One region of the uncultured Alteromonas sp. genome, then DNA from elsewhere that is predicted to be linked to it. Evidence: predicted binding sites of a transcription regulator. Region 1 holds the regulator's gene; each other region holds the start of a gene.
The links. Region 1 encodes FNR, which switches genes on or off when oxygen is low (the NO sensors DNR and NnrR bind a similar motif). Its sites were predicted from a motif close to TTGATCTAGATCAA; they were not measured.
Positions count from the first base shown of each region.

Region 2: AAC006_RS13565 (PRC-barrel domain-containing protein) is a predicted target of FNR. The motif match lies at 7,675-7,688, and genes of this name have one in related genera.
Region 3: AAC006_RS16840 (OmpW family outer membrane protein) is a predicted target of FNR. The motif match lies at 2,679-2,692, and genes of this name have one in related genera.

Region 1 is NZ_CAXBMP010000012.1:99,781-110,030, reverse strand. Features, by position in the region: gene AAC006_RS11350 (LysE family translocator) at 1-68, shown strand, start outside; gene AAC006_RS11345 (stress protein) at 207-968, shown strand; gene AAC006_RS11340 (glucosaminidase domain-containing protein) at 961-1,752, shown strand; gene AAC006_RS11335 (DUF2987 domain-containing protein) at 1,749-2,384, shown strand; gene AAC006_RS11330 (patatin-like phospholipase family protein) at 2,376-3,389, opposite strand; gene ttcA (tRNA 2-thiocytidine(32) synthetase TtcA) at 3,390-4,331, opposite strand; gene uspE (universal stress protein UspE) at 4,512-5,435, opposite strand; gene fnr (fumarate/nitrate reduction transcriptional regulator Fnr) at 5,533-6,273, opposite strand; gene AAC006_RS11310 (sulfite exporter TauE/SafE family protein) at 6,324-6,983, opposite strand; gene ccoS (cbb3-type cytochrome oxidase assembly protein CcoS) at 6,970-7,185, opposite strand; gene AAC006_RS11300 (heavy metal translocating P-type ATPase) at 7,187-9,589, opposite strand; gene AAC006_RS11295 (FixH family protein) at 9,589-10,068, opposite strand; gene ccoP (cytochrome-c oxidase, cbb3-type subunit III) at 10,206-10,250, opposite strand, start outside.
Region 2 is NZ_CAXBMP010000017.1:41,947-52,196, reverse strand. Features, by position in the region: gene AAC006_RS13605 (response regulator) at 22-474, opposite strand; gene AAC006_RS13600 (ATP-binding protein) at 464-1,978, opposite strand; gene AAC006_RS13595 (hypothetical protein) at 1,983-2,207, opposite strand; gene AAC006_RS13590 (sigma-54 dependent transcriptional regulator) at 2,226-3,557, opposite strand; gene AAC006_RS13585 (exopolysaccharide biosynthesis protein) at 4,134-4,739, shown strand; gene AAC006_RS13580 (LysR family transcriptional regulator) at 4,813-5,748, opposite strand; gene AAC006_RS13575 (rhodanese-like domain-containing protein) at 5,822-6,172, opposite strand; gene AAC006_RS13570 (metalloregulator ArsR/SmtB family transcription factor) at 6,359-6,694, shown strand; gene AAC006_RS13565 (PRC-barrel domain-containing protein) at 6,765-7,508, opposite strand; gene AAC006_RS13560 (DUF413 domain-containing protein) at 7,778-8,137, opposite strand; gene AAC006_RS13555 (hypothetical protein) at 8,525-8,692, shown strand; gene AAC006_RS13550 (LysR family transcriptional regulator) at 8,821-9,660, shown strand; gene AAC006_RS13545 (DUF2750 domain-containing protein) at 9,674-10,024, shown strand; gene AAC006_RS13540 (DUF2789 domain-containing protein) at 10,090-10,250, shown strand, end outside.
Region 3 is NZ_CAXBMP010000026.1:56,553-66,802, reverse strand. Features, by position in the region: gene AAC006_RS16855 (gamma carbonic anhydrase family protein) at 1-474, shown strand, start outside; gene aroE (shikimate dehydrogenase) at 502-1,329, opposite strand; gene AAC006_RS16845 (group II truncated hemoglobin) at 1,358-1,789, shown strand; gene AAC006_RS16840 (OmpW family outer membrane protein) at 1,891-2,565, opposite strand; gene hemF (oxygen-dependent coproporphyrinogen oxidase) at 2,731-3,675, opposite strand; gene AAC006_RS16830 (Sua5/YciO/YrdC/YwlC family protein) at 3,672-4,247, opposite strand; gene AAC006_RS16825 (topoisomerase DNA-binding C4 zinc finger domain-containing protein) at 4,269-4,820, opposite strand; gene AAC006_RS16820 (DUF494 family protein) at 4,851-5,327, opposite strand; gene dprA (DNA-processing protein DprA) at 5,329-6,486, opposite strand; gene AAC006_RS16810 (LysM domain-containing protein) at 6,520-7,593, opposite strand; gene def (peptide deformylase) at 7,810-8,319, shown strand; gene fmt (methionyl-tRNA formyltransferase) at 8,328-9,284, shown strand; gene rsmB (16S rRNA (cytosine(967)-C(5))-methyltransferase RsmB) at 9,284-10,250, shown strand, end outside.

The DNA.
Region 1 (10,250 bases):
GGTACTGGCTCGACCGTGCAATGGGCGTTTTACTGGTTGGCTTGGCCGCAAAATTAGTCTTGGGCTAACGTTTCACTCATAGATTTATGCTTTGAGGCAAAACGCTGGTTATTACATTTAATCAACTAACACGTGGTAATTGGGGTTAATCGCCATATTTATGTATAATGCGGCGGTTAAATTCGATAGCAGCAGTAGAGGATCGTGTGGCAGATAATAAAATGCCTTTTAAAGATAACCAGCCAACAAGCAAGCTAGAAAGAACACTTTCAAAGCAATATGATTTCGATATTAAATCGTTGTTTTCTCGCGCTAATGGTTTGGCTAAAGCAAATTTTTTAAGCTTATTCCAAGCTTCATTAGTCCTATTTCTTACGTTTGTCGTACTCGGTTTTGTTGCTCAGAAGTTCATTACTTTCAATGAAGACGGCACCTTCATTTTTGAACACCAATCGTTAATTGAAATTGTGGCTATTTTCATTGTTGCACCACTAATTGGCGGGTTGTATATGATGGGGGTGAGCCATGCCAGAGGTCAAAAAACCACGGTTTTCTCTATTTTCAGCTACGTCTCTTTGATATTCGCATTAGCCCTTACTCAATTGGTGAATGGCATAGTGGTACAAATTGGCTTGGTATTGTTAGTGGTACCTGGTGTGTATTTTTGGATGGCGACCTCTTTTTCACTCATGCTGGTTGCTGATAAATCGTTAACGCCGCTTCGTGCCATTATTTTATCTTGCCGGGTTTTCAATGCTTATTGGGCACAGTTAGCCGGTGTGTTTGCCATTTTTATTATATTGTTTATTTCCGTTCCGTTTACATTAGGCTTGTCCCTTGTGTGGGTTCTACCCCTGTATTTTAGTATGCTAGGGTTGTTGTATGAAGAGATGATTGGTGAAGAGGGTGAATATACACCCAGCCAAACTGTTCAAAGTAAAACGAATGAGTCGAGCTTCGATGCATAAACGGGAAACGCTAAAAATTGTTTTAATTACTATTGCTGTATTGGCAGTAATAGTCATTAACGCGCTTATATTAACTAAGCGCGAGCCCGATATTTTAGATATTCCAGAAACACCTGAAGCCACAAAACCTGTTCCCGACTTTTCTGCGTATACCGACGTTAAAGAAAAGAAAAGTGCCTTTTTCGATTACTTACGCCCCGAAGTTGAAAAACAGAATGCGTATTTACTTACCCTTAGACACTACATACAAACGTTGTATCGTAAGGCTTTGAACGAAGAGCCGCTAACCGACGATGACATTAGCCGTCTTGAGTGGTTGCAAACTGAGTACCGCGTAAAGGCGGAACAACCGCTCACATCTCGTCTGCTTGCGTTACTTCACAAAATTGATATTTTGCCTGCTGAACTCGTGCTCGTGCAAGCGGCAAACGAGTCGGCATGGGGCACCAGTCGTTTTGCTAGAAAAGGTTATAACTTCTTTGGTATTTGGTGCTTTGTGAAAGGATGTGGTTTTGTTCCCGGTAAACGAAATGCCGGCGCAACGCACGAAGTCGCGAAGTTCCCAAGCCTATCTCGGGCGACTTATACTTATATGCGTAACCTGAATAGACACGATGCCTATACCGATTTGCGAGAAATCAGAGAGCGGTTAAGAGCAAATCAAATCCCCATTACTGGCGTAGCCTTGGCAGAGGGATTAATGAATTACTCTGAGCGCGGCGCGGCCTATGTAGACGAATTACAAACCATGATCCGGTTTAACCAGGAGTTCTTAACCGAATGAAACGTATAGCATGCGCGCTTATAGGCGCATTACTCACCTCAAGTGTTGCCGCTGAAACGGTGAATGTGGAATACAGCCGTTTTTATAGTCACGTAAAAAAACTGGATAATGAAGACACTCAAGCTTTGCAATTCGCTTTTGGTTTTCTGCGTGTTGGTGAAGGGCGGTTATGTGAAATTAATAACGCTGAGATAGTCACTGACAAACAAACTATGCCATTAGAGGTTAGTGATGAGTACCGATTCACTGTACCAACGGAAAAAGCGCTAAAATTGGCAAATGCCTATATCAGTATCGATTTAACTGAAGCGGCTAATGTATGTGATATGTCTGTGCAGCTAGAAACAAAAAGTGAATACTTAACCGCCAGTTATACAAAAGAAGAGCTGAATTTTATCTATGGCCAATATGAAGCGTTCTTCAATGAAATGGGTAGCTTTTTATCGTTCTTAATGCCAACGGTGAAAGGGTTGATGTTGCAATTTGATGATAAAAATCTGGATTATATTACCCCAGAAGGCCTGCATATTAATAACGGCATACTTCACTTAGAACAAAGTGAAATTAACGAAAATAAAGGGCTCACACTACCGAAAGCCCCACTTCGTGTTACCGCTATGGCATCAAGCTAATAGCTGATACTTAATTTGCTCAGCAATACGGGTGATGGTTTCTTCACCCTTTTCACATAGCTCTTGTGCGCGGTGAAATTCCATAATACCCACGTCGGTTAGTTGGGGCTCTATCAGAATATCCGGCGGATCGCCCGCTAAACGAGAACGTGTCACCCTTGCTTGAAGTATTTCTAACGAACTACTCATTACACTTAAAATCCCTGGAGGGTTACCTTTAGGGACTTTATTTGGTGGCGGCGAAATTGTTTCTTCTATGGCCTCAATAGCGTCGCTAGCAACGCCTTCGTTTTGCTCGCTATGTTTACTATCGGTTTCACTTTCAGTTTCCGTTTCTGCTTTTTCTTTACCATCAGGTGAGAACCACTGCTTAAGCACGTTTTGGCTTTTAGTGAAAAAGTCTTCGGTTTTTCTTTGGTTTTCTTCGTGATCGAGTCGTAATTTTTCAAGCCTAAGGGGCCTGAAGTCAGCATTAAGGTTCACGGCAATAACAAAGTCTGCACCAAGCTGACGACACAGGTTAACAGGCACTGGATTAACCACCGCGCCATCTACTAACCAACGATCGCCATGGGCGACTGGGGCAAATAGGGCAGGAATAGCACACGAAGCTTGAATGGTATTGCCAATCTCGCCGGAACTAAACACTACCTCACGACCTGTGTACAAATCGGTAGCCACGGAGGCGAACGGTTTTTCCATTGCTTCGTAGGTTGGGGCACAAAATTCGCTGGCAAGTTTATCAAACACTTTTCGCCCGCTAGCAATACCGCCCCTACGTAAACCAACGCCCATCAAAGCAAGTACCTGCCAATCTGACAAAGAACAAGACCACTCTTTAAGGCCTTCTAACTTACCACTAGCGTAAGCGGCACCAACATAGGCACCAATAGAGCAACCTGCCACCACGTCAATTTTAATACCCAGCTTTTCTAATGCTTGAATAATACCAATGTGGGTCCAACCTCTTGCGGCACCCGCACCTAATGCTAGACCAATTTTCATTTAGTTTGATTCCATCAAATTGATAACGTGAACCGTGTCGTCAGTAGGCTCATTGGGCGACGCAAAGCTGGGGGGATCGAAACCAATATCACCATCTTCAACCGGCCCGTTCTGTGTAGAGATGCCTTTAAAGTCGTGCAAATTCTTGTCGACCAAATGTGACGGCGCTACATTTTGAAGCGCACTAAACATTGACTCAATACGCCCAGGGAAACGGCGATCCCAATCTTGTAGCATGGCCTTTACGTTCTGACGCTGCAAATTTTCTTGAGACCCGCACAAGTTGCAAGGAATAATAGGAAATTCTACGGCATCAGAATAACGCTGAATGTCTTTTTCAGTACAATAAGCAAGGGGCCTTATGACAATGTGCTCACCATTATCGCTAACCAGCTTTGGTGGCATTGATTTAAGCTTACCGCCATGGAACATGTTTAAAAAGAAGGTTTCTAGCATGTCGTCACGGTGATGGCCGAGGGCAATTTTAGTGGCGCCTAGCTTTTTAGCCGTGCTGTATAAAATACCGCGACGTAATCGTGAACAAAGCGAACACGTGGTTTTACCTTCAGGTACTTTGTCCATAACAATAGAATAAGTGTCTTCTTCTACAATTTTGTATTCGACACCTACACTCTCGAGGTATTCAGGAAGTACGTGCTCTGGAAATCCAGGCTGCTTTTGATCAAGGTTAACCGCTATAATGTCAAAATGAATTGGCGCAATGCGTTTTAAAAACATAAGAATATCAAGCATAGCGTAACTGTCTTTACCACCAGACAAGCACACCATCACTTTATCGTTATGTTCAATCATGCCGAAATCAGCAATCGCTTTGCCTACATTTCGACGAAGTCGCTTTTGTAGCTTATTAAAGCTGTATTTTTGTTTATTTTGAGACGCGGTTAACGGAGCGTCCGCACGGTTTGTGCCTGCACTGTTCATATCAATAGCTTGGTTACTGCGAAAAAAACCATTATACAGTAATCAAGTAAAATTGAATGTGCGAGGTGAAGATTTTTTAAATCTTGTTGGCCCTCTCTTCTAACAAAAACCAATAGCGTTTAAAGCTATAGCGCAAAGATAGCAAACAGTGCCGACAGGCTGTTTATGAACCTGTCTGAATTACCGTGAAAGGGGCGAAATAAAGCCGTCTGGTTTTATTGCCAGTACATCACACACAAGTTCATCAATAACATGTTCTGCGGTGTTACCTATGAGAGCCGCAGAAATACCTATTCTGCCAACCGTACCTATGATAACAAGTTCAGCGTCTATATCTTTGGCTATCTTTGGAATGACTTTTTCAGGAAGGCCTTCCTTCACATAACAGCGCTTACTATCGATAGCATACTTCTCGCTGTGTGTGTTCATCTCAAGTTCGTGATGATGCTTTACCGCGTTGTTGTATGTGTCTGGGTCAAACTCAGGAACTTCAATAGCAATATTTAGCGGCGTAGCTGGGTAGCTGTTTACCAAATTTACGTTACCGCTGAGCAGCGCGGCATAATCGTTAGCAATCACCGTGATTTTGTCGTTAAGTAAGGCATGCTCGTCGTCTTCACTGCCTACATTTACCGCGGCAATAATTTCACCATTTTCAGGCCATTCATGATCTTTAACCAATAATACGGGGGAGGGACATTTTCTAAGTAGATGCCAGTCTGTAGGAGTAAAAATAACAGAAGCTAAATCGTCATGGCGCTTAGTTGCTTTTACCACTAAATCTATACTGTTGTCGATGACATAATGCACCACAGCTTCAAAGGCACGGTTGTTCCATTCCACAACTATATCTGTTTTAGAAAAACCTAAGTCGTCTAAAGTTTTTTTCAACCATCCAGCATGTTCTTTAGTGACCGCATCACGCATGGCTTCACGATCATCAGGGCTAAGCATGGTTGTCATATCGTAAGATAAGTCGTAAACCACCAGCATGGCGGTGACAGAGGCACCTGTCTTTTTGGCAAGTTCATATGCACGGCTAAGCGCAGGTTGGGTTTCTCTATCGGCTTCAATAACCGCTAAAATACGCTCATACTTAATCATAACCCCTCCAAACATAGTCAGAATTTTGGTTGCTACAATTTAAGTGTAATACCTATTTGCTATTACGTAACTTGTTTTAGATCAAAAGCTTTGAAGATTAGCTATTACAGGCGATATTAGGTGCAACCACAGACGTTAAACGTTGTGACATCTCATCAAAATCTAAAATAGTGATGAGTTTACCGTCCACTTGGATAATATTTTCTTTTTGAAAACGGCTTAACAGGCGGCTAATGGTCTCAATAGTTAGACCAAGATAGTTCCCAATTTCATTTCGAGTCATGGTTAGGTGAAATTCTTTATTTGAAAATCCACGTTCTTCGAAACGTTGAGAAAGCTGAGAGAGGAAATACAATAGACGTTCTTCCGCTGAGCGTTTATTAAGCAACATCATGAGATCATGATCTTGTTTAATTTCCGCACTCATAAAACTCATTATTTGATGTCTTAACTTAGGAAATTGAACCGACATTTCATCAAGCGTTTCATACGGTAATTCGCACACCATGGCGGTTTCTAATGCCTGAGCATAACTTTGGTGCTTATTTTCCCGTAAGGCATCGAAGCCGATAATATCGCCAGGGAAGTGAAAACCTGTAATCTGCTCTTCACCATCTGAATTGGTGACGAAAGACTTAAAAGAGCCCGTGCGTACTGCGTAAAGAGAGTTGAATTTATCTCCCGACTTTACCAGCAAATCACTCTTGTGAAGGGGTTTCTTTCGCTCAATAATATCATCTAAAGATTCAATCTCAGTCTTGTTTAGCGCAACGGGCAAACACAAGTGGCTGAAACTGCAATTTTGACAATGAATTGAGAATTGGCTTCCTTTGCTCATAGGTTCAAACTATAAATAGGGTCGACTTAATATTAATCTTACTCTTTTGTTTATGAAATTGCTGCATAAATTAAAAAGAGAGCGTAAATAGCCACTATTACGGAAAAGCATTGTCTTACCACGGGGTGCCTAAAACCAGCTATTAGGTACTGGCTACCTGCGCTTGCAGCTAACAAAGTGGGCAGAGTACCTAACCCAAAAAATAACATGATGGCAGCGCCGTCAACGGCCGACCCCGATGCTAATGACCACGTTAACGTGGAATAGACCAACCCGCAGGGTAGCCAGCCCCATATAAAACCATAGGGTAGTGCATAAACCGGGCTTTTGAATGGAAGAAATCGTTTAGATATTGGCTGAATAGCTTTAAATAAGCCGCGTCCCATAGCTTCAATATAATTCAAGCCTTGCCACCACTTTCCCAAATAACACGCTAATAGCAGCAGCATAACGCCACTAATCAAAGATAAAACGGGTTTAGCAATAGGCACAAACTCGGTGGCCATTTGGCCGACAGCGCCTGTAATAGCGCCGGCTAATGTGTAGCTGAGGATACGGCCAAAATTATAGGCAAGGGTGTAGGGTAATGCCGGTTCATTACTTGGCGTTACTGTGCGTAGTGCGGCAACAATACCACCGCACATACCCACACAATGCACGCCGCCAGCAATTCCAATGAAAAAAGCAGAGAATATATTAATCTCTGTCATCTGTTTCTTTGCGTTGTTGTAACTGCTTTCGCTGCTCGGCTAGCTTCTTTTCATCACCTGATAAATCATCATCAAACAAAATGCTGTAGCCCTGTCTATCAAGATCTTCAAACTGATTGGTTTTTACCGCCCAGAAAAAGATAACCAGTGCCAGCGCAACAATAATAATAGCGATGGGAATTAAGACGTAAATGATACTCATATTATTTACTTAATAACCTCGTTGAATTGGTGACCACAATAATACTACTCAGTGACATGCCAACCACGGCCATCCAGGGAGAGAGTAACCCCGACACTGCAAAGGGTAGAATGATAATATTGTAACCTACTGACCATGCAATATTTTGCTGAATTTTACGTTTTGCCTGTTTCGCCACAGAAAATAAGGTTGGCACCGATAGCAAGCTGTCTCCTAGCAAAATAACATCGGCGGCTGTTTTGGCCACATCTGTGGCGTTTCCTACCGCAACCGCCACATCTGCGCTAGCAAGAACAGGGGCATCGTTTATACCGTCGCCCATCATCATGACTTTGCGACCTTGCTTTTGCAAAGTATGCACCTGTGAATATTTTTGCTCCGGTGATAAGCCACCCTTTGCTAAGTTGATTGGTAAACTAGCAGTAAGTGCATCAACGTTTTTCTGTGTGTCGCCACTTAGCACCACTAATTGATGTTCATTCAGTGCGGTGAGTGTCGCTAAGGCATCTTGCCGCAAGCTATCATTTACGCAGAACGCGGCCATTAATACACCGTCGGCACACAAAAACACATTTGCCGGTATATCTACCTTTGAGGTGGTTGATAAATTACAAAATACGGCTGAACCCATAGTAAAAACGACGTTGTCTATCTCACCACTAATGCCGCCACCTGGTGTAACGGTAAATCCGTTCATGGTATTAGGCAGGGTTCTATGTTTTGACTTAACATTATCGTTGTCGAAGGCACGGGCAATAGGGTGCTCAGAACGAGACTCTAACAATGTAGTTAGCGCCATTACCTGCACTGGATCTACCCCTTTAGCAAACCAGCGCTGTTGCAATGAGAACTTACCTTCGGTCAGTGTGCCGGTTTTATCAAGGGCAATGGTATCAATATCGTTAAGTTGCTCTAAGGCGTCAGCGCGCTTTAACAAAATGCCCTGACGATTCAGCTTCGCCATAGCGCAGGTTAACGCTGAAGGTGTGGCTAAGCCTAGCGCACAAGGGCAGGTTGCCACTAATACAGAGATGGTGATCCAAAAAGCATCTTCACTGCCCACAAACGACCAATAACTGTACGTTAAAGCCGATATCAGCAATACCGAGAACACAAAGTAACGGGAAAAGTTATCGGCAATCTGCGCAGCTTTTGGCTTGCTTGCCATGGCGCTAGCTTGTAAACGCACGATTTGATTGACCAAGGCATGCTTTAAGCTTTGGGTCACTTTAACCGTTAGTGTGCCATCTTGGTTTACTGTACCGCCGTAAACTACATGGCTGGCCGATTTACTGACGGGGTTAAATTCTCCCGTTAACATAGACTCATCAACCGCAGCGGTACCGTCTAGCACAATACCATCGACAGGGATGGTCTCACCGGGCTTCACTAGTACTACATCATTGGGCGCTAATTGCTTTGCAAGGATCTGAACGATACTGCCATCACCTTCAATTTTAGCCGCTGAAACCGGAATATATTGCATCATATTGGCTGAAATTTGCGCCGCACGGTGCCTGCTTCTATGTTCAAGGAATCGGCTCAACAGCAGTAGAAAGATAAACATGCATATGGATTCAAAATACACTTCACCTTGCTCAAGCAAAGTGGAACGTAAACCCGCAAAGTAGGTGCCAAATACCGCGAGGGTGACAGGCACATCCATATTCACGGTTTTTGCGCTTATTGCCTTCAAAGCACCTAAATAGAACGCGCTTCCTGAATAAAGTACTACGGGGGTGGTAAGGGTGAGTGCAACCCAATAAAAGTATTGACGGGTTTCTTGTTCAATGGCACCAAACCAATCGAAGTAAAGCCCAGCCATTAGCATCATCACCTGCATGGTCATGATGCCTGCCAAGCCTAACTTTTTAATAAACGATTTTTGCTCGCGTTTATAACTCGCTTCATGTTCATCTGGGTGAAACGGTGAGCCAACATACCCTATGCGTTTTAGTGTGGTGAGTATCTGGCTAAGTTTAATAACATCGGGTTCCCAGGTTATTAGTGCGCGACGCTCTTGAACGTTTACGGCGACTTGCGCAATACCTGATACTTTTGAAAGCTGCTTTTCAATCAGCCAACCGCACGCTGCACACGTTATGCCTTCAAGGGTTAGCTGTATTTGCTTGTGCTGTCCTTCGTCAAAAACAAACTCTTCTTGAAGGGCTGGGTCGTCATAAACGTTAAGCGCAGAAAGGCTTTCTAAGATACCATCGTCTGACTTTTGGGCTGGCTCAGTACGAAACTGATAATAATCTTCTAAGCCATTATCAACGATGGCTTGAGCAACAGCTTGGCAACCAGGGCAGCAGAGCTGCCTGGTTTCCCCTAATATTACTGCTTCATATTTGTGTGTTGCATCGTTAGGTAACGCGCAATGGTAACAAAGGTTTTCGCTCATTACGGATTAAACTTGATGGCGCCAGAGTAGGGAAGTTGCAACGTATTTTGTACTTTCCAACTGTCGTCTACAGGAGAAAGCGAGACTTGCCATTTACCGGTTAAGTCCTTTTCGACAAAACCACGGTAAATACCATTAGCATCACGACTTAATAATACACTTGCATCACGCTCTTCGATGGTCACATGATAAAAATTCAATTTAAGGGCGTTTCCTTCTTGAGGAATACCTGAATGGAATTTTACTGCAATACTGCCATCAGTAATGGTTAACTCTGTTGTTATGTTTTTGCGTTTCGCGATGGCTTCTTTATCTAGCCGGGCATTAATGGCTTTACCTTCTTTGTAATAATCGTCTACTACTAAGCTGTCTTCGGTTGAAATAGCCAATTTCAATAACACGCCACCCATTACTAATGTAATTAGGGGAACAGCAATAAGGAACCAGGGCCAAAATTGTTTATACCAGGGTGTATTCATTAATTACATCAACTCGTTTACTACAGGAAAACCGGCGCGATAGGAAAAATAAGGCATCCAGTTGAAGATGTGTATTTTCTCATAAAAAAAGCCCCGTGATAACGAGGCTTTTTAGCATTATTGTTGGTTATACGAATTTAGTCGTTAGAAAGACTATAAACGTACGATGCAACAACGTGGAT
Region 2 (10,250 bases), on a different contig from region 1:
AATTGAATTAATAAGATTCGACTAATCGTGTGGCAATTCTACAAACTCAATCCAGTAGCGACCTAGCGCGCGCATAAGCTCGACAAGTCCCTCGAAATTCACAGGTTTAGTGATATATGAAGCACAGCCTAAGTCGTATCCGCGAAGCATGTCCTCTTCTTCTTTGGATGTCGTTAAGATGACCACTGGGATCCCACGTAATTTAGGATCGGTTTTTAATTCCTGTAACGCTTCTCGGCCATCTTTTCGCGGCATGTTAAGGTCTAACAGAATTAGGCTAGGGCGGGGGGCTTTGCTAGCATCTGTGTATTTACCTTCATGGCGTAAAAATTCAAGCAACTCCACGCCATCTTCAACACAAAATAAGTTGTTTAACACACGGCTTTCTTTTAGTGCGTCTACAGTTAATAGACGATCGTCCTCATCGTCATCTGCCATAAGGATATTAATTGGTTGGGTTTGTTTACGCGTCATGTGCGATATCTCCATGATTATTTAGAGAGCCAAAAGGCTCGCTGTTTGTTGGCAGAAGGATAGTAAAGGTTGCGCCTTCTCCTGGCGAGCTTTTTGCCGAAATTTGACCATTGTGTCGTTCAACAATACGCCGGCATACCGCTAGGCCAATCCCTGTTCCTTTGTATTCGCTTCTTCCGTGCAAGCGTTGAAACGGGGCAAAAATCTTTTCTGCAAAACTTTGTTCAAAGCCAATGCCGTTGTCTGAGATTTGAATTTTGATCCAGTCATACTCGTCAGCTAACAATATGTCTTTCATATCAGCTTCAGTTGGGGTTGTAGCTGTAATTTCAATAAGGGGGTCTTTATCAGCGGTTTGAAATTTTAGCGCGTTGGACAATAAGTTTAGAAACAGCTGATCAATTTGTGATTTGTCTGCGCGAATAGTCGGAATATCCTGCACAACAACATTGGCACCTTTTTCTTCGATAGCTATTTCTAAATCACCTAGTACACCATCGATAACGTCGCCGACATTTACTTGTTCGAAGTCTTTGCCCCGTGTAGAAACCCGAGAAAAAGACAGAAGGTCAGAAATCAACATGGACATACGCTCGGCTGCGTTAAGCATACGGGCAAGAAAGTCTTGTCCACGTTCATCCATCACATCTTTGTAGCCAGAGTCTAATCGGTTACCGAAGGCGCGAATTTTTCTAAGCGGCTCTTGGAGATCGTGAGAGGCCACAAACGCGAAGTCTTCAAGTTCACGGTTGCTGCGAGCTAACTCATCGGCATAAATTCGTAGTTCTTGGGTTCGTTCAGATATTTTATGTTCTAGGTCTTCATTAACGTCTACAAGGGTATCTTTATGCTTCTCATTTTCTCGAATGTTGGCTTTTAACAACAAGAAGATTGAGATAATAAGAAACAGGGTGGTACCTGATGAAATTAGTAGCGTATTCACTGAGTCACGCCTTAGCTTCATCAAACTGGCTAAATGCGTACCTTGAATATCTCTTTCTGAGGAATCAATGCGTTCGAACATGTTTTCAAAGTCGTTGTATAAATCAAGACCTTTATCACTTTCAAGCAACGTGAAGGCTTGATCTAAATCACCCACTCTAACTAGCTCTACAATACGTACCATACCGTTAATTTTAACGCGGGTTAGGGCGAGTAGCTTATCAATCCGTTCTGATTGTTCCGGCAAATCAGACGCAAGCGCGCTCACTTCAACTTCATCGGCAAGGGCAGTGAAGTTATTCAGTGTCTGTGTGTACTCCTCCAGATAAGCTTCATCTTCAGTAAGAAGGAAACCACGTTGACCTGATTCGGCGCGCAATACGGCCACGTGCAACTTGTTCACCGCGCTTATCACGCGGCTAGTGGTAAATAGACGCGCTTCTAAGGCTGATAAGTCATCAAGGGTTTGCACCACATAAAATGAATTCGCAGTGATAATAGCAATCACGAATACCACCATGATTACCCAGCTGTATAGCGAAGAAAAAACTTTGTTTAGCATTACATCAATCCAATAATGTGTCGCCAAAATCTGAAGTCATTTCAGAAAGGGAGTCACTGCAATCTTTAGCACTGGTTATTATCTTATCCAATGCTGCCATCGCTTTTTGGGCGGGAACTTCGCCATTAAGCGCCATTTTTACCAATTCAGCTTGCATAGAAATGCGATTTAGTGGTTTGCGTGCATCGTGTACATAAGTGCTTAATCGGGCAAACTCATCTTCAGTCATAACTTTTGTCCTGCCTTACTAGTCTTCTTTGACCAAATCGCCATACGCGTGAAGTCGGTTGTATAAAGTTTTGGTGCTTATGCCGAGCATGTCAGCGGCCATGGTTTTATTCCCATTTACCTTCTCAAGCGTGGCGTAAATAAGTTCTTTCTCGACATCTTCAATAGTACGTCCCGCTTGAAGTGCTGGCGCTGTACTTTGTTTTTTAGCAAAAGGCGACTCAATCGTTTTAGGAAGCTCTATTACTTGTTTTGTCGGGTCGCTCATAATGGCTGCACGATGGACAAAGTGGCGCAATTCACGAACGTTACCTGGCCAGTCGTAAGCTTGTAATGTATTCAGCTGACTTTCTTGCCAGCTAAATTTAGAGCCGTTGTCTTTATTAAATTCTTCAATAAAGGTTTTCGCTAATAAAGGAATATCTTCTTTGCGCTCGCGCAACGTAGGTATGGTGATTGGAAATACAGCAAGTCTGAAGTAGATATCTTCACGCAACACTTTGCTTTGTGCTATCTCTTCCATGGTTCGGTTGGTGGCTGACACTACGCGGCAATTAACCGGAATAGTTTTAGTACCGCCAACACGGATAACCACTTTGTTTTCCAATACGCGTAGTAGGTTTGGCTGCATATCGATAGGCATTTCGGTGATTTCATCTAAGAATAAACATCCGCCTTCAGCTTGTTCGAAAACACCTTCTTTTCGGCCAACTGCACCCGTAAAGGCACCTTTTTCGTGGCCAAATAGTTCACTACCAATTAATTCTTTTGAAAAGGCACCACAGTTAGTCACTACGTAAGGGCCTTCACTTTGTGACGCGCGGTGAATAGCGGCTGCAACCACCTCTTTACCTACACCACTTTCGCCCAGTAGCATAACGTTGGCACTTGTTCTGCTCACTCTTTCAATTAATTTATAGAGTTCTCTCATTGGCGCAGATTCGCCAATAAGCAAATCGAAATGCTTTTCAATTTTTTCGCTGGTATCTTCAGCGACTTTAGGTTTCCCTGTTAATACTGCTTCAATGTCTTCACGTTGAATAGGTTTAACAAGGTAATCAATATTGGGGCCGCACAGACCTTTAATGACGCCTTTTACCGATGGGTGTCCGGTAATAAGGGTAATACGTGGGCGTTTAGGAAGCGCGTTAAGTTCATCGAACAAGTGTGCACCGCTGCCATCTGGCAACATGAAATCAAGTAATATGTGATCGAAGGTTTCTTTCTTTAACCAGTCACGCGCTTCACCTAATGTGGCAGCAGTTAGCACTTCGTGACCAAGAAACTCAATTATAGTGCAGGCCACCTCGGTAAACTCGGCATCATCATCTACAAGCAAAACAGTTAACACTTGAATATCCCTTTTTTAAGTTATCAATCACTCCCTGATTGCTTATCTCAGCGCACTGGGTGGGTAAATTGATCTGATTTTATAATTATTTGTGCATTATTACATTCAAACGTAGGCATTGTCGCATTCAGACTCAACTTTGGTTGAAAAGCGCAGCAATATCTCTGGGCTGACCTCATAATGCGATCCTCGCATCTCGTAAAAGAGGACTAGCTAAACACAATCCGCACAATGACATATCTTTAGCTAATAAAGCACATATTGTGCCGATAGCTACCCAAAAGCATAAATTTGAACGATGAATAACTTCAGTGGCACAGTTATCGCATTATTTACCGCATAGTCGCTTTGTAACCGAACGCGAAAATTCACCGCTTACGAGAATGCTTCTGAAAATTTATTTCAGATTTACACTGTTGGACAAGCGGAAAATAGAAGCGTTGTACACGGTGATATTGCTGAGTTAATGAAATTTTTGATGGAATACCCAAAGTGTATTGCGCTTCGCTATCACCCAAGACGCATAGGTTTCGATGGAAATAAGGCATTAGTCTTAGCCATAAATAGGGAATGAAAATGTTTAAGGAAACTGGCGCAAGGTCAATGACACTTTATGAGTTGTTGGGAAAAATGCAGCCTAAAGACACCGGCGACGTCATGGCGTTTTCCGAATTCTGGAATGCAATGGAAAAAAGGGGATTTGGACCCATGTTAGCGTTGCCAGCGTTTATTGCGGCAACGCCCATAGGGGCTATTCCTGGGGTACCCACCATCACCGGTGTGACAATTTTACTGATAGCAATGCAAATTTTACTCGGTCGACGTCATCCGTGGCTTCCCGCTACCATTATGAAAATTGAAATGGACGCAGAGCGAATAGAATTTTTGGTAAATAAAATGAAACCAGTGGCGGTGCGATTTGACCGTTTCTTAATGCCGCGCTGGTTTTTTATGCGCCAACCTGTGTTCCGTTCACTTATAGCGCTAAGTTGTGCGGCGTGTGGTTTGTTGATGGTGCCACTAGAGTTAGTACCCTTTATGGGATTAATACCGGCGTTTGCTGTGTTGATTATGGCTATTGGCATGGCAACGGATGACGGCGCTGTAGCACTATTTGGGCTATCTATCGCCTTATTTGGATTTTTATATGGTGGTCAACAGATAGCGCTAGGTATTGGCTAAGACTGCTGAGTTTTTATTTTTATATCAATGTGCTACGTAGAGCTTAGCGATAAGTAAATGACTACTGCTCACGTTACCTTTGTATAGACTCTACGCATTGTTCAAGCATGCCATCAGCAGAAGGAAGCTGCATCGATTGATATCTAAGTTCACCGATAAAGCTTCTTGCTGCTGGTCCCAGGCCGTCGCCATCCTCAAATGTGAGGTAAAGCATTGCGCGGCGTAAACCGCCATTGCTATCAAGAGGTAGTGGCAGCAATAGCCCTTCTTCTAATTCTTTTTTAATAATAGCGATAGGTAGCCAAGCAAATCCAAGTCCTTGAGAAATCATATCTACGGACGTTCTAATATGGCTAACCGTCCAGCGTTGCTCGGCGCCAAGCCAACCAGCATCAACTTTACGCTCAGCTGATGAATCTCTTACCACTATTTGACGATGTGACTTTAAATCTTCTAGTGTTAAAGCACGGTCGAGTGCGTGCAGAGGATGATCAACATGCGCTACAGCAGCAAAGTCTATTTCACATAAATCTTCACTGAATCCGCCGGGGTAGGGGAAGGGAGATATCGCGATATCTACATTGCCACTATCAAGCAAGGAGTTAGCGCCGCTCAACACGGTTTCTTCAATCTCGATACGTAGCAGAGGAAATTCTTCAGACACTTTACTTAATACATTATAAAGTAAATCGGAAGGGAAAATGATATCAACGGCGATACGAAGAAGGGTTTCGGTTCCTGCTTGTAAACTAGCCGCTACCGCTTCTAATTTCTGCGCTTCATTTAATACAAACGCCGCTCGCCGATACATTAACTCCCCTTGAGGAGATAACTTTACTTTACGCCCACTGTTTTCAAACAACACAACGCCAATGGCGTTTTCTAACTTTTGAACCGCGTGATGCACACTAGATTGGCTCTTGTGCACTAATGCGGCTGCTTGATTGAAGCCTCCAGCATCTACCACTGCCTTAAACATGCGCCATTGTTCTAATGTAGATTTTAACATCCGCTAGCTCTAATCGATTATTCTGTCACGGTATAGAGGGGTTATACCACAAGCTCCCAGAGGCTGTCAGCGCTTATGCGTCGGTAGCTTGCTTAATATCGCCTATTGAACAGGTTACCACGCTCACATTCTCATACCCCATGTTCATTAGCTGTTCGGCAGCCAATTTGGCGCGAATGCCTGAAGCGCAATGAATATAGATTGGAAATTTGGCATCTTTACATTTTTCGATAACTTTCATCTCAAGTACGCCACGAGGAATATTTAATGCTGCTTCTACAGGGCTAGATGCTGCCTCTGCGGGTTCACGAACATCAAGTAATAAACCATGATTAGAAGATATTTCCTGCATCGCTTCTTTAGCTGTTATACAACGAAGGGGAAAGGGGATATTGGCAAGTCTCGTAGTGATATCGATTAACATTAAAGCACCTTGAAAATTAATGATGAGTTTACTATATAAGGAAAGCGCTATATTTTCTACCACCTACTTTCATTATATTTTTATAAAAAAATGACATTGAGTTTTGGCGTTCGCCGCCATAGTAGTATACTTTAGTATAAGGTGGCGAGTGGTGGCCTATTTACGTAACTTTATAAGTGAGTTGTTATGACTGATAATTTAGCCGTTGATGATTTATCTGTGAACATGAGCGAAATGGCTCAATATACAATGGAAGCTGAGCTCTATCTTAAGCAGTTGGCAAATAAGACCCGTTTAATGGTGTTGTGTTCTTTAATGGACAAAGAGTTATCTGTTACTCAAATGTTGGACCATGTAGATGTTTCTCAGCCAGTAATTTCACAGCATTTAGCGCTATTGAGAGAATCTAAAATGGTAGCCACACGCCGAGCTGGACAAACCATTTATTATCGATTAGCCGATGAAAGAGTGAAGCAAACTATTGGCTTGCTCCACAAGTTCTTTTGCGCTCAGAACGATTAATTAAGTTTGCTAGAATCTAGCTCAGTAACAAACGGTAAATCACCAAAGCTTAAATAGATTTTCGACCTAACTAGACAAGTTTAGCGTTTGCCACCAATGCCTCTACATATGCAGCGTCATCCAATTTATCAAGATCAACTTCCGGTCTAGCCATCAAACCCTCATGTGTTAGGTCGACAGAGACATTGTGAGAAGACCAATCAATATTCTTGATGTCAGAGGGCAGTACTGCAAGCTTTTTACCACCAGGTAGCCAGTTGTTTGTATCTACCACTAGCATTTGAATTTGCCAGCTTTCAATATCAAACACAAAATCGCTAATGTGCCCAACGTTATCTTCTTGGGTTGCCACTTCGTAGCCACTGACCTCGCCGCAAGCTCTTAAGTGATTTTCAGGTTTATTGTCTAACTCTTCTTTACCCATAGCGGCTAACTCAGGATCCGCTAGCTGATTAGGGTGAGCGAAATCGCCCCACGCACCAGGACCAATCCAGTAATAGCCATAGCCAAAGTAACGAAATAGTGTTTCTTCGAATTCTCTTGAAACCGGTTTGTGTTCGTCAATAGATGGGCTATTTTTAAGCGTGTCTGAGGTCATGGAAACATCAACGGTTTCTTCTTCCTGATCCAATCGGGTGATTGAAATAGGTGATATCACCACTTTCCTGCTAAGTGGAAGCCATGTATTCGTATCGGCAACTACATATCTAATGACAAAATCTTTATCGTCAAAAAGTATATCTCGTACGCCGCCTATGTCCTTATCGGTAGCATGAATTGAAAAATGTTTAATTTGTTTATATGACACCATCATCGCTGCGCCTCCTTTGCCTTCAGGCTTGGGTAATTCATTAGATATTGTTCTACTATTTCTCAACAGCGTGGTTTGCGTAAAATAGCAATTTCACAAAGCTAAGTTATTAATATAGAACCATCTGTTAGAACATTACAAATATGCAAAGATTTGTTCGCGCGCAATCTAGATATGGATCAACAAAGCGGTGAAAAGCGAGGGAAATATCACAAGTAAAAGCAACCAGCACGATTTCCACCGAGCTGGTTATACATAAATCGAACGCAAAATTACGCTACGTCAAATGCTTCGTCACTGTAATCTTCATCGTAGTCTGACTGATTACTCGCAGCGGTGCTATGCAACGTGTAGAAGTGCTTCTTGCCTCGAGATAAGCGTACATACTTGGCCCAGGTGCGCTCAATAGTATTATCAGCATCCACTTTACCACTAACAAAATCTACAAAATGACGCTCATCATCCGTCTCTGGTGTTAACTCTCCGCATTCCAGTGCCAGTAGGGTTTTTCCATAACCGGTTAGTATATCTGCCTCACCAATACTGAAATCGCCAGATTTTCGAAAGCCATAAGGAAATTTTTGTCTATCTATAAAAGGTTTTTGAGAAACGCGAATTGATAAATTTTTCATGGTTGTACCCAGCCTTGAGTTGTCTTCAAGCGAACTTTTAAGACAAAAGAATCAGAACATAAAACAAAACATTTTTTCCTTATCAATAAAAAATTTTGTTGGAAAATGCAAAGTGTAAATATGTACGAATTTATTGGGTGTAAAAAGTGTATTTTTCCAAAGATATTTTCTTCTATTTTCATCTAAGGCCATGAATAAGATGTAATTTTTTATTTTTTGGATTCGGCAGTGAAAAGGTGGCTGGACGTGGGTGAATTGAAGGGATGAAGCGAAATACGTGAATGAAACCCACTATAAAAAATTATTGTCGCAACGATGATAAAAATTCGTTTTCTATTTTTGGTACCAAGACAATAATGACGACGTGGCAATAACCTAGAGATAGACATGAGTAAAGACTATCGTTACCAAAGTGAAGAATTGGACTCGGTAGAAGAGGAAGACTTTCACACCAAGAAGGTGGGCACAAAGCGCCACCAAAGCGTAAAAAACAAACAAAATCGTGACTTACAACGTCGAGAGAAACAGCGCCGTTTAATGCACGAAGGTAGTTAATACGCTTCTTAGTTGAAAATAAATACAACGCACTGCTTTTATAGCAGTGCGTTGCTGTGCTTTTGTGTTTACATGCCGTATCATCTGTGACAGTTTACAATCACTTATTTATCGGTTTTGTAAGAAGCATGGATATACGCTTTCTCACCACATTTATTGAAGTTGCAAAAACCCGACATTTTGGCAAAGCAGCTGAAAATCTCTATTTAACGCAATCTGCGGTAAGTGCGCGGATCAAGTTGCTAGAAGAATACTTTCATACCACGCTTTTCATACGCCAGCGCAACAGTATTCAGCTAACCCAATCCGGTGAAAAGCTGTTGCCGTATGCACGTCAGCTATGCAGCACGTTAAATGAAGCCAAGCAAGAACTGCAAATTCAATCTTCTGAATACGTGGTGTGCGGGGCAACGCAATTGGCCAGTGAATTAATGCTGCCAACCACCTTAAGTCACCTTCACAATACCTTTCCCGACTGGTCTGTTAAAGCAGAAGTACTCTCACTTGATGGGCTGTCTCGTCAATTACACGAACGGGTAACCGATTTGGCGTTTTCAACCGAGCCGCTCAAGTCAGAAGAAGTTAAAAGTGAAGTGTTACTAGAAAACCAATTAGGGTTATACCGAATTGGTGAAGGTAGTAATGTGGTAGACGCGGCAGAGTTTGTCGCTATTGATTGGGGTAGCAAAGCCAGAGATTTGTTACTGACGTTATACCCTCAGCTTCGTGATGCTAAACTGCGTACGAACTCACTCAATTTAGCCCTTAATAACCTACAACATGAAGGTGGTGTTGCTGTACTCCCTGAAGGAGCGGTAAATCAACTTGATCCAACTATCGCAATTTCACTAATACAGCCTTTAGAAGGTATCACCATGAAAGTTTACCTTCACACCATGAAACAAGTTAGGCGTGTAGGGCTTGAAGCCTTAATTACAAGTGTATCGGCCATACACCCAGCCAAATAGCAAAGAGAAAATTATGACGACTCAACACCCATTATTACAAATGAACGCGTTCGAACGCTTAGAAGCCAGCGTTGAACTAATTAAAACTTCGGGCAAACTTTTCATTCTTAAAGATGAACATGGTTGCGTGATGTTAACGACAGACGATGAAGATGGCATTCCTGTATGGCCAGAATCATCTCTTGCTTTGCTGTGGGCAACTGAAGATTGGTCAGACTGTGAAGCGATGGAAATCTCAACTAAAGACTTTCTTACCAAATGGGTGGGCGGCATGACACAAGACAATCTTACGGTTATGATTTGTCCGGTACCAGGAGAAGAAGGCGAAGTGATGGAACCAGAGGAATTTGCACAGCAAATTTAATGATCCCATCATTTGCTTCTAGCGTTTCAATATTAACGGATTATCATGATTGAAGAGGAGCTACCATGTTTACTGAACAACCGACTATGAGCAGTTTGTTTGAACAGTTAGGGCTAGCTAGTAGCGATGAAGCGATAGAAAGTTTTATTGAAACGCACAAAGGCTTAAATAAGAGCCAACATATTTTCGAAGCGCCGTTTTGGTCTGAAAGCCAAGCGGATTTCTT
Region 3 (10,250 bases), on a different contig from region 1:
TCAGCTGTTATTGTTGGCGACGTTACCTTATGCGAAGACGCAAGTATCTGGCCTTTAGTCGCTGCTCGAGGTGACGTAAATCACATTGCAATTGGAGCACGCAGTAATATTCAGGATGGCAGTGTGTTGCATGTTTCTCGTAAATCCGTTTCTAACCCTAATGGTTTCCCCCTTATTATTGGAGATGACGTTACCGTAGGGCATAAATGTATGCTTCATGGCTGCGTGCTTGGAAATCGTATCTTGGTAGGAATGGGCGCCATCGTAATGGACGGTGTTATTGTAGAGGATGATGTCTTTATTGGAGCTGGTGCTTTAATACCACCAAATAAGCGACTCGAAAGTGGTTACCTTTATGTTGGGAACCCAGCTGTGAAGAAACGCCCATTAAAGGAAAGCGAGACAGCCTTTCTAAAACAGTCAGCGTTGAACTACGTAAAATTAAAAGATGAATATAGAGAAGAGCAGGCTTAACGGCCTGCTTGCTTATACCATTCTCGATTACTTTGCCTTTAACTGGCTACGTAATACATCAATTACCGCACTGGTCTTTGGTTTGTAGCCTGTCCATATTGTAAATGACGCGGCAGCCTGTTCCACCAGCATACCTAAACCATCAAGTACCTGTAACGCACCTAACGATAATGCTTGTTGCATAAAGTAAGTCGGATCTGCGCGATAAACCATGTCATACGCTGTTTCGCATTCTTTAAATAACGTTGCGCTCATATCAAAAGGCAGAGTTTCGCTTAAGCTCGCTGCGGTTGAGTTAATAATGATATGTGGAGCTACTTTATCGCAGTCTTCTATACCTACTACCTTCACCTTACCTCCACCCGTTTCACTTGCCACTGTTTCAGCTTTCGCGTTTGTCCTATTAGTAAGATGTAGCGATGCAATACCTGAAGCAATAAGCGGTGCTATTACGCCTCTTGCCGCTCCACCTGCACCTATTAATAGCACGCGTTTACCTTGCAGTTGTACACCATGATTAAGTAAGTCATTAACTAACCCTACGCCATCGGTATTAAAACCTGCAACGGTGCCATCGCTACGCTTCATTAATGTATTAACCGCTTTTGCATCTAACGCAGCTTGGTCGTCTACACTGGCAAGCGCAAAGGCATCTTGTTTGAAAGGCATAGTGACATTGCAGCCTACCGCGCCAGGTTGCGATAAGAATGTGTTCGCTGCAGGCGTAAAACCATCTTCTGGGGCGAGGATTTTTTCGTAACTAATTTGCTCGCCGCATTGCTTAGCGAACATTTGATGAATAGTTGGTGATAGACTCTGAACTATAGGGTTACCGAAAACGGCAAACTTTTTCATTGAATTGTTATTAATAAGGCTGTCTGTCATGGGAATGTCTAACTTCTTTAAATCGATACGAAAGGAAAAACCTGCTGTGTCAGAGACTACACCATATTACCGAATAGGTGGAGAGGATAAGGTACGCCTTTTGGCAAACCGTTTTTATGACATTATGCGTGATGATCCTATTGCAAAAGAGCTTTACGCTATTCATCCTCAGCCAACAGATAGAATCAGAGAAGTGTTTTTTCTTTATTTAAGTTTATGGTTAGGCGGGCCTGATACCTATCAGCAGCAATATGGTCACCCACGGCTACGTTCACGACATCTTTCTTTTAGTGTTACACCAGAATTAAAAGACCAGTGGATGTACTGTATGCGAAAAGCCATGCACGAGACGGTTGATGACCTTCCGTTGGCGCAGCAACTTCTTAACGCGCTAGATCAACTTGCCACGCATATGATTAATACTAAATAAAAAGCGCTCCGTGAGATACGGAACGCTTCAGATTAAGATTCAAGGTTATCCAAGCTTAAGAGGCCACTTATATAAACGTAACTTACCTCATTAGATGAATCTTAGAATGTATAGCCTACAGACAATGTATAAACCCAAGGGTCAATATCAATGTCGTTTACGCTACCTTCTGCACCACCTACGGTAAATGACGCTTCGGTATTAATATCGATGTAACGTACTGACGCATTAACATGCCACTCTTTATCTATTTGATAGTCCATTCCCACTTGTGCAGAAATACCTACAGAATTATCTAAAGACAAATCTTCAAGGCCTGCTTCTTTATTTGCATCCGTAAATGACTCATCAAAGATAAAGGTATAGTTTAAACCTGCACCAATATAAGGTTGAAAAGCAGCATTAGCATCGTTGAAGTAGTAGTTAACAGTAACAGTTGGGGGTAAGTGCGTGACTTCTCCCAATGTATTGCCTGTCCCTAGTGGATCGTTGACTGAAAAATTCACATCGTGAGTAAACGGCGTTGCGGCCAACAATTCAACATTGATATTGTCGGTGATGAAATAAGCAACGTTTAATCCTAACTGGGTATCGTTATCGATAGTCAGTGCTACACCTAAATCGCTACCACCGGCAATGATGTTAGAGGTTGATTCGTCGGGCGCAACGGTTGTTAATCCACCACGAACTATCCAATCACCCTTTTCATGAGCTGAAGCAAAAGGAGCGGCAAGCGCTAAAGAAATACATATGGCTGAAAGTGTGTGTGTACGCATTGTGTGTCTCTCATGTGTTTAATGATAATGACGACACTGTAAACGTTTAAAAAGAAAATAATTTGATCCAGCGCAAGGTGCAATCTAGCTACATACCTTGGTAATAAGGGAATTTGATGTGGATCAAGGGAATGGCACCACAGGAAGAACCCATGGTGCAAAATATTACCAGTTTGTAGGCTGAAGCCAGTCAGTTAGCTTTGCTTCCGCGCTACCTGGAGCTGGAGTATAGCAATACTCCCATCGCGCAAGTGGTGGCATAGACATTAAAATTGATTCGGTTCTACCACCAGTTTGTAACCCAAACAAAGTGCCTCTATCGAATACCAAGTTGAATTCTACATAGCGACCACGTCGATAGAGCTGAAAGTCACGCTCTCTTTCACCGTATGAGGTGCTTTTTCGCTTTTCTACGATAGGTACGTAAGCATCAACAAAACCATTACCCACTGCCTGCATAAAGTTGAATGAAGTTTCAAACCCCCAATCATTTAAATCGTCAAAGAATAAACCGCCTACCCCACGTGTTTCATTACGATGCTTTAAGAAGAAGTAGTCATCACACCACTTCTTATATTTCCCATACACGTCTTCACCAAAGGGAGCACACAATTTCTTTGCGGTATTGTGCCAATGCACTACGTCGTCTTTAAAGGGGTAAAACGGGGTTAAATCAAACCCACCGCCAAACCACCAAATAGGCGCTTCACCTTCTTTTTCGGCAATAAAAAAGCGTACATTTGCATGAGACGTCGGAATATAGGGGTTGTGTGGGTGAATAACCAACGAGACCCCCATGGCCTGAAAGTTTCTACCCGCAAGTTCTGGGCGGTTAGCCGTGGCAGACGCCGGCATCTGACTTCCAAATACATGAGAAAAGTTAACCCCACCTTGCTCTATTACTGCGCCGTTTTTAATAACCCGTGAACGCCCGCCACCGCCTTCCTCGCGAACCCAAGAGTCTTCTTTAAACTGTCCTTTGCCGTCGGCAAGTTCTAAGGTTTGGCAAATGTTGTCCTGCAATGATAGTAAGTATGCTTTTACTTGTTCTATTACTTCATCGGCGTCTTTACCGTCTAACTGTTGATTTACGTGTTGGGGGTCAATCATGATCTTATTATCTCTCCGGTATCGCCGTCACGGATGGTACTGGGTTTAGCGTGGCCACCTACTTCTCCATCAATATAGAAAACACTATCACCAAATATATTGATTGCGTCCTGCTGGGTGATTGCGGGTTGTTGGCCAGTTAGGTTGGCACTTGTAGATACAAGTGGCTTTTCTAGCTTTTCACATAAAGCTTTAACCACTGGATGGTTGCTTACTCGAACCGCTATTTTTTCATGCTTGCCAGTTAACCACTGTGGCGTCGACGCCGACTTGGGTAGCAGCCAAGTATTTGGCCCAGGCCAACTGGACACAATTTCAGTACGTCTGTGCTGAAGTATGGCTTCATCATTTATATAAGGTAATAGCTGAGAATAGTTAGCGGCAATCAAAATTACCCCTTTTTCGATGGGGCGCTGCTTCAATGCTAAGAGCGCTAACACACTCGCTTCGTTGTCTGGGTCACAGCCTATGCCCATAACCGCTTCAGTAGGGTAAACCAATAAGTCACCATTTTTAAACGCGGATACAATGGGGTCGCTAGTGTCTACTTGCCCCTTGGTCGGGATACTCATTAGTGCTTTTCTCTGTAGGTGTTATTTATCGTCTTTTTTGAAGCTACACCCTGGCTGAGGGCAACAAATTTGGCCTTTCTTTTTTATCAGAACGGCCCAGCCACAATCGGGGCATGCTTCATTTACTGGCGTGAAATTTAGCACATAACGACACTGGGGATAATGGTCACACGCAAAAAACTGCTTACCGTATTTATTGGTGCGGGACGCAAGTTGTCCTTTTTGACACTTAGGGCAAGTAACGTGGGTGTCTTCTTGCTGTTTAATTGGCGAAATATAGTGGCATTCAGGAAAATTGGTACAGCCTATAAACATACCAAAACGCCCTTTCTTAATAGCCAAGGTAGAATCACACTCTGGGCAGGTAACCCCATCCAGTAGTTTTAATAAGGTGGTTTGCTTATCGTGTAATGGCTTGCTGAAGTGGCAATCTGGGTAACCGGTGCAGCCAATAAAAGGGCCTGATTTGCTGTTTTTTATATGCAGTGGTTTACCGCAATCGGGACAATCACCGAAAGCGTCTTCTAAGGCATGTTCGTGCGCAGAGAAAAGTGAATGATCAATTTTCGACATAAACCAGCAACTAGCACGACATGAAGCACATTAGTGCAACACGCCGTCAGGTTCATCAAATAATAAATCTTCCATTTGTGCGTAGGCTTTTTCTTTACCTGGCACATTGAACAGTACCATTAGCACTACCCACTTTAGGTCTTCTAAACAGAATTCAGAAGAGTCTATTTCCATTACTCTGTCTATTACCATTTCTCGCGTTGACGCATCTACCACGCCCACTTGCTCTAAAAATAACAAGAAGCCACGGCACTCTACGTCTAATCGCATCTGCTCTTCATGCGTATAAATACGACTGAGGCTGGTACTAATCCCTTTACAAAAATAAGGCTTAATATCTGTTTCTTGCAAAGCCGCTAGCTTTTCAAGCCACGCTAATGCTTTGTAGATTTCATCATGATGGAAACCCGCGCGTACCAACTCCTCGGTAAGCTCGTCTTGATCGACTCGAATTTCAGTTTCACTGTGAATGAAGTTTTCAAACAGGTACATGAGGATATCGAACATATTATTTTCCCCTCAATTTAATGTAGCCACCAGGGACAGCGGCTACTAAACCACGCAACTCATATTCTAATAATGATGCCATAACCTCATTAACAGGAGAGGTACAGCGCTGCGCTATAACATCAATAGCGGTGATGTCGTAATCCACACTATCTAATAATTTATCGGTTGCCAAGTTATTCACTTCACTTTTTTTACTTAACGCTTCGTTCTGGCATTCTCTCTCACCAGTCGACACTACAATTTCATCGAAAATGTCATCAACACAGGTTACCAGCTTAGCGCCTTGCTGAATTAACCAATGACATCCTTCGGAGTAAGCATGGAAGATACTTCCAGGAACTGCAAATACTTCACGCCCCATATCTGCGGCCAAATTCGCAGTTATCAAGGTGCCACTCTTTATTTTTGCCTCTATAACTAGGGTTCCAAGCGACATCGCAGCAATTATTCGGTTTCTTCGGGGAAAATGCCAAGGCTTAGCAGATACACCTGGAAAGAACTCGGTAATACAAGCGCCCCCTGCATTCACGATGTCCCTGTGTAGTGATACATTTTTAGGAGGGTACACAATATCAGGCCCAGTCCCCATTACCGCAAGGGTGCCGCCTTCGCACACCAAACCACCTTTGTGCGCAGCTGAATCTATTCCTGCTGCTAACCCGCTGGTTACTGCTACGCCGTTATTTGCTAACGCTTCGGCAAAATCAGTGGCAATTTGCTTACCTTGATGACTCGCCCGTCTACTCCCTACAATCGCTATTTGAGGCATAACTAACGTATTAATGTTACCTATAACAAATAACACCAACGGGGGATTTGGCAGGGTCCTTAATCGCTCAGGGTAGTATGTGCACCCTAGGGTGACAATATGATGCTTTGCATGTGAAGCATGCCAGCGTATCGCTTTTTCAAGTAAGTTAGGAGAAATTGCTTGTGTAAGGGTGTAGAGAGCTCCCGAAGTGAAAGCCGTTTTATGAATACCATCCAGTAATGCTAGTGCGCTAAGCGATTCTGCTTCAAGCGCCTTAAGCCACTTCCCTGTTGCGATATTTATTGCTGAAGCCATTGTCAGCCATGCTATCTGTTCTTTGCCTAGGGCTTTATCCAATGCTTTAACAGCATTACTGCTTGCTTCATGTGGCTGGAAAGTTGTCATAGCCGCTCCTAAATAATAAGCGGCAATAACATGTTAGGGTTTTGCCACAATGAAGCCGCGTCTTACGCCTTCTTTTGCTCGAGTTATAATGCCGTAGCTAGCTGACTCAAAAGTTTTAAACACAATGACTTCACCAATTTTAAGTGCAGGTTGCTGTACTTTATCTGTAAAGAGCCCGTTTCCTTTTATGACATCACTATTGCTAGCGTATTGAGGTTCTTCGCCGTCTATAATGTCAGGGCCACCAGCGTAGATGCCCATCACGGTACCCGCCGTTAGCTCATGTGCGCCTAAATCTAGTACCACCACATCGTAGCGGCCGAGTAAGTCGTGATCGTGTAAGTCGCCAATCACAAAACCTCGTTGTGACGTTGCTTCTTGCAGAACTAAGTCATCGTCTAACGTGAAGTCACCAGTAAGTAACTTATCTCCACGTTTCGCTTCTTGATTTGAATCTGAAAGTTTTACCATTCTAGCCTTTGGTAACGACACGTCAGTCTCTAAGCTAGCTTTTGCTACATGGGTGAGCTGCACACCAAGCACCTTACCTTGCATATTGCGTATAATAGATTGCTTTCTTACCACCTGATACTGATCTTCAGTGCGGTTTTCTTTTTGGCTTACCACTAAGTCGTTAGACACAAAACTCACATTACCATCGTGATTTCCCAACAAATGAGGGAGTAATTCATACTCTTCCTCAGAAAGTAGGGTGTGTTGTTTAATATAGGGAGCTAATACCGACCATGACAAGGTCTCTATAGCCGCATTCTTTACTCTTCGGGCAGAACCAGGCGAAAGCACTAAGCTAGGCTTAGCTCGATTTATCGAAAATACGGGTTCACCATTGATGTAAGACACCGAGATGATATCACCGGGGTATATTAAATGCGGGTTATCTATTTGGGTGTTGTGACGCCAAAGTTCAGGCCACAGCCATGGCTGATTTAAAAAAAGATTAGCAATGCCCCATAAGGTATCACCTTGCTTCACAGTATAAGTTTGCGGTGCAGTTTCTTTTAGGGGTTTGGCCATTGCTGAAAATGCGGCAAAACATGCCACAACTAACACAATTGTACGTACTGCTTTCTTCAATCGATTTTTCAAATTAACCTTCCGCAATTTTTCCACTGCCATTTACTGTTGAAATTTCAGACAATACTACTATATCGATATTGTGCCTCAATACTGTGGCGCGGCAGCAAAAAACTGCACGATATAACTCGATATACGTTAGAATAGTAACTCAAAAGGCACTGTAAAGTGTACGAGCGACTAGATCGTATATGAATTTATACAGCGAAAAGGTTAAATAAGCGACACATGGCAATTTTAGACGTATTAAGTTTTCCCGATGAACGACTTCGTACCGTAGCAAAACCGGTAGAAGAAGTGAACGACGACATTAAACAATTGGTTTCGGATATGTTCGAAACCATGAAAGACGAGAATGGAATTGGGTTGGCTGCTACTCAAGTCGACAGACATGTTCAAGTTGTTGTAATGAACGTAGCGGAAGATCAAGACGAGCCTCGTGTTTTTATCAACCCGGAAATCACCAAAAAAGACGGCAGCACTATTAGTGAAGAAGGTTGTCTTTCTGTTCCAGGTAACTACGCCAAAGTAGAGCGCGCAGAAGAAATTACGGTAAAAGCACTGAATGAAAACGGTGAAGCATTTGAGTTGGAAGCAGACGGTCTATTGGCTATTTGTATTCAACATGAATTGGATCATCTCAAAGGCAAACTGTTTATTGATTACTTGTCTCCGCTTAAGCGCCAGCGAATTCGTAAAAAGCTTGAAAAAGAAGCACGTTTAGCTGCACGCGACTGAGGTTAGTTTTGATAAAACCATTACGCATCATTTTTGCCGGCACGCCGGATTTTGCAGCTCAGCATTTGAGTGCTTTATTATCTAGCACTCATGACGTTGTTGCTGTGTATACCCAACCAGACCGTCCTGCTGGACGAGGCAAAAAGCTTACCCCAAGCCCCGTAAAAGTGCTTGCTCAAGAACATGAGATTCCAGTCTATCAGCCAGCCAGTTTAAAAAATGACGAAGCACAGCAAACATTGGCGGACATCAACGCCGATTTAATGATTGTGGTTGCCTATGGATTAATTTTACCTAAGTCGGTACTTGATGCGCCCAAATTGGGTTGTCTTAATGTGCATGGTTCAATTTTGCCTAAATGGCGTGGAGCTGCGCCTATCCAACGGGCGATATGGGCCGGCGATAGCGAGACTGGTGTTACCATCATGCAGATGGATGAAGGGCTAGATACTGGTGACATGTTGCATATAGCAACCTTGCCCATTAGTGAAGATGATACTAGCGCCTCGCTTTACGAAAAGCTTGCTGAACTTGGTCCTACTGCACTACTAGATGTAGTAAACAGTATCGATACCCTTTCGCCTGTGAAGCAAGATGATAGCGAAGCAACGTACGCTAAAAAGCTTTCCAAAGAAGAAGCCTTTATTAATTGGCACGATAGCGCAGAGCAAATTGCACGAAACGTACGCGCTTTTAATCCATGGCCTGTAACGTGGACTAAAATTGAGTCGCAAAATATTAAAATTTGGTCGGTGGATGTGATTGATGGCTTACCAACTTCAGATGCCCCAGGTACTATCATTCAAGCTGACAAGCACGGCATTGTGGTAACCACGGGTTCAAGTGCCCTTCGAATCAACACCCTGCAAATACCTGGGAAAAAAGCATTGCCCGCTGCAGATGTCGTTAATGCTCGCAAAGACTGGTTCGCACCAGGTAACTGCATTGCCAGTACGGAAGAATAGTGAAACCCACTCCATTACCGAAACAAAAAAATCTGCGTGCCGATTGTGCATGGGTGATATACCAAATTCTAGAACAAGGTAAATCGTCAAGAGATTGCCTAGAGCGTGTTCAACGTCGCCATCATCCTAGAGACAACGCATGGATCCAAGAAATGTCTTTGGGCGTCATGCGTAAACTCCCTATATTACAGCACTGGTTGCGCGAGTTACTCGACCGTCCTTTAAAAGGGAATAAAAAAGTAATCGAGCACCTTATTCTGTTGGGGCTATACCAGTTAGCATTTTCTCGCGTAAGCCAGCATGCTGCAGTGGGCGAAACCGTTAATGCCTCGCCTTATTTAGGCGGGACAGCATTGAAAGGCTTAGTTAATGCTGTACTGCGTAACTTTATGCGCCAAGAACTGGTTAACAAGCCTATCGATAACCCCATTATTGCCAGTGGGTTACCCAAGTGGTTATATAAGGCTCTAGAAGATGCCTATGGTCAAGATGCTGATGCCGTGCGCGAAGCTACCAATGCCATGGCGCCTATTTGGCTAAGGGTTAATACCAAACAAATATCGATTACCGATTACGCTGCTGCATTGGATGCTGTTGAGATTAACTATTCATTAAGTAGCGAACACGCAGATGCAATCAGACTAGAAGGCCGAGAGGACATTACCGGGCTTCCAGGGTTTGAAAAAGGCTACTTTGCTGTACAAGATGGTGCCGCTCAGCTTGCAGCCCATTATTTAGACGCACAACCACACGAGCGCGTATTAGATTGTTGCGCTGCACCTGGTGGTAAAACGGGTCATATTATTGAGCGCACCCCTGAATTAGCGTATTGCCTAGCCCTTGATGCTGACGAGAACCGCTTAAAGCGCGTTGAAGAAAACATGACTCGCCTGCAGCATACGCAAACCAATTTGCCCGTTATAAAGCGAGGCGATGCGGCTAAGCCAGAAACATGGTGGGATGGAC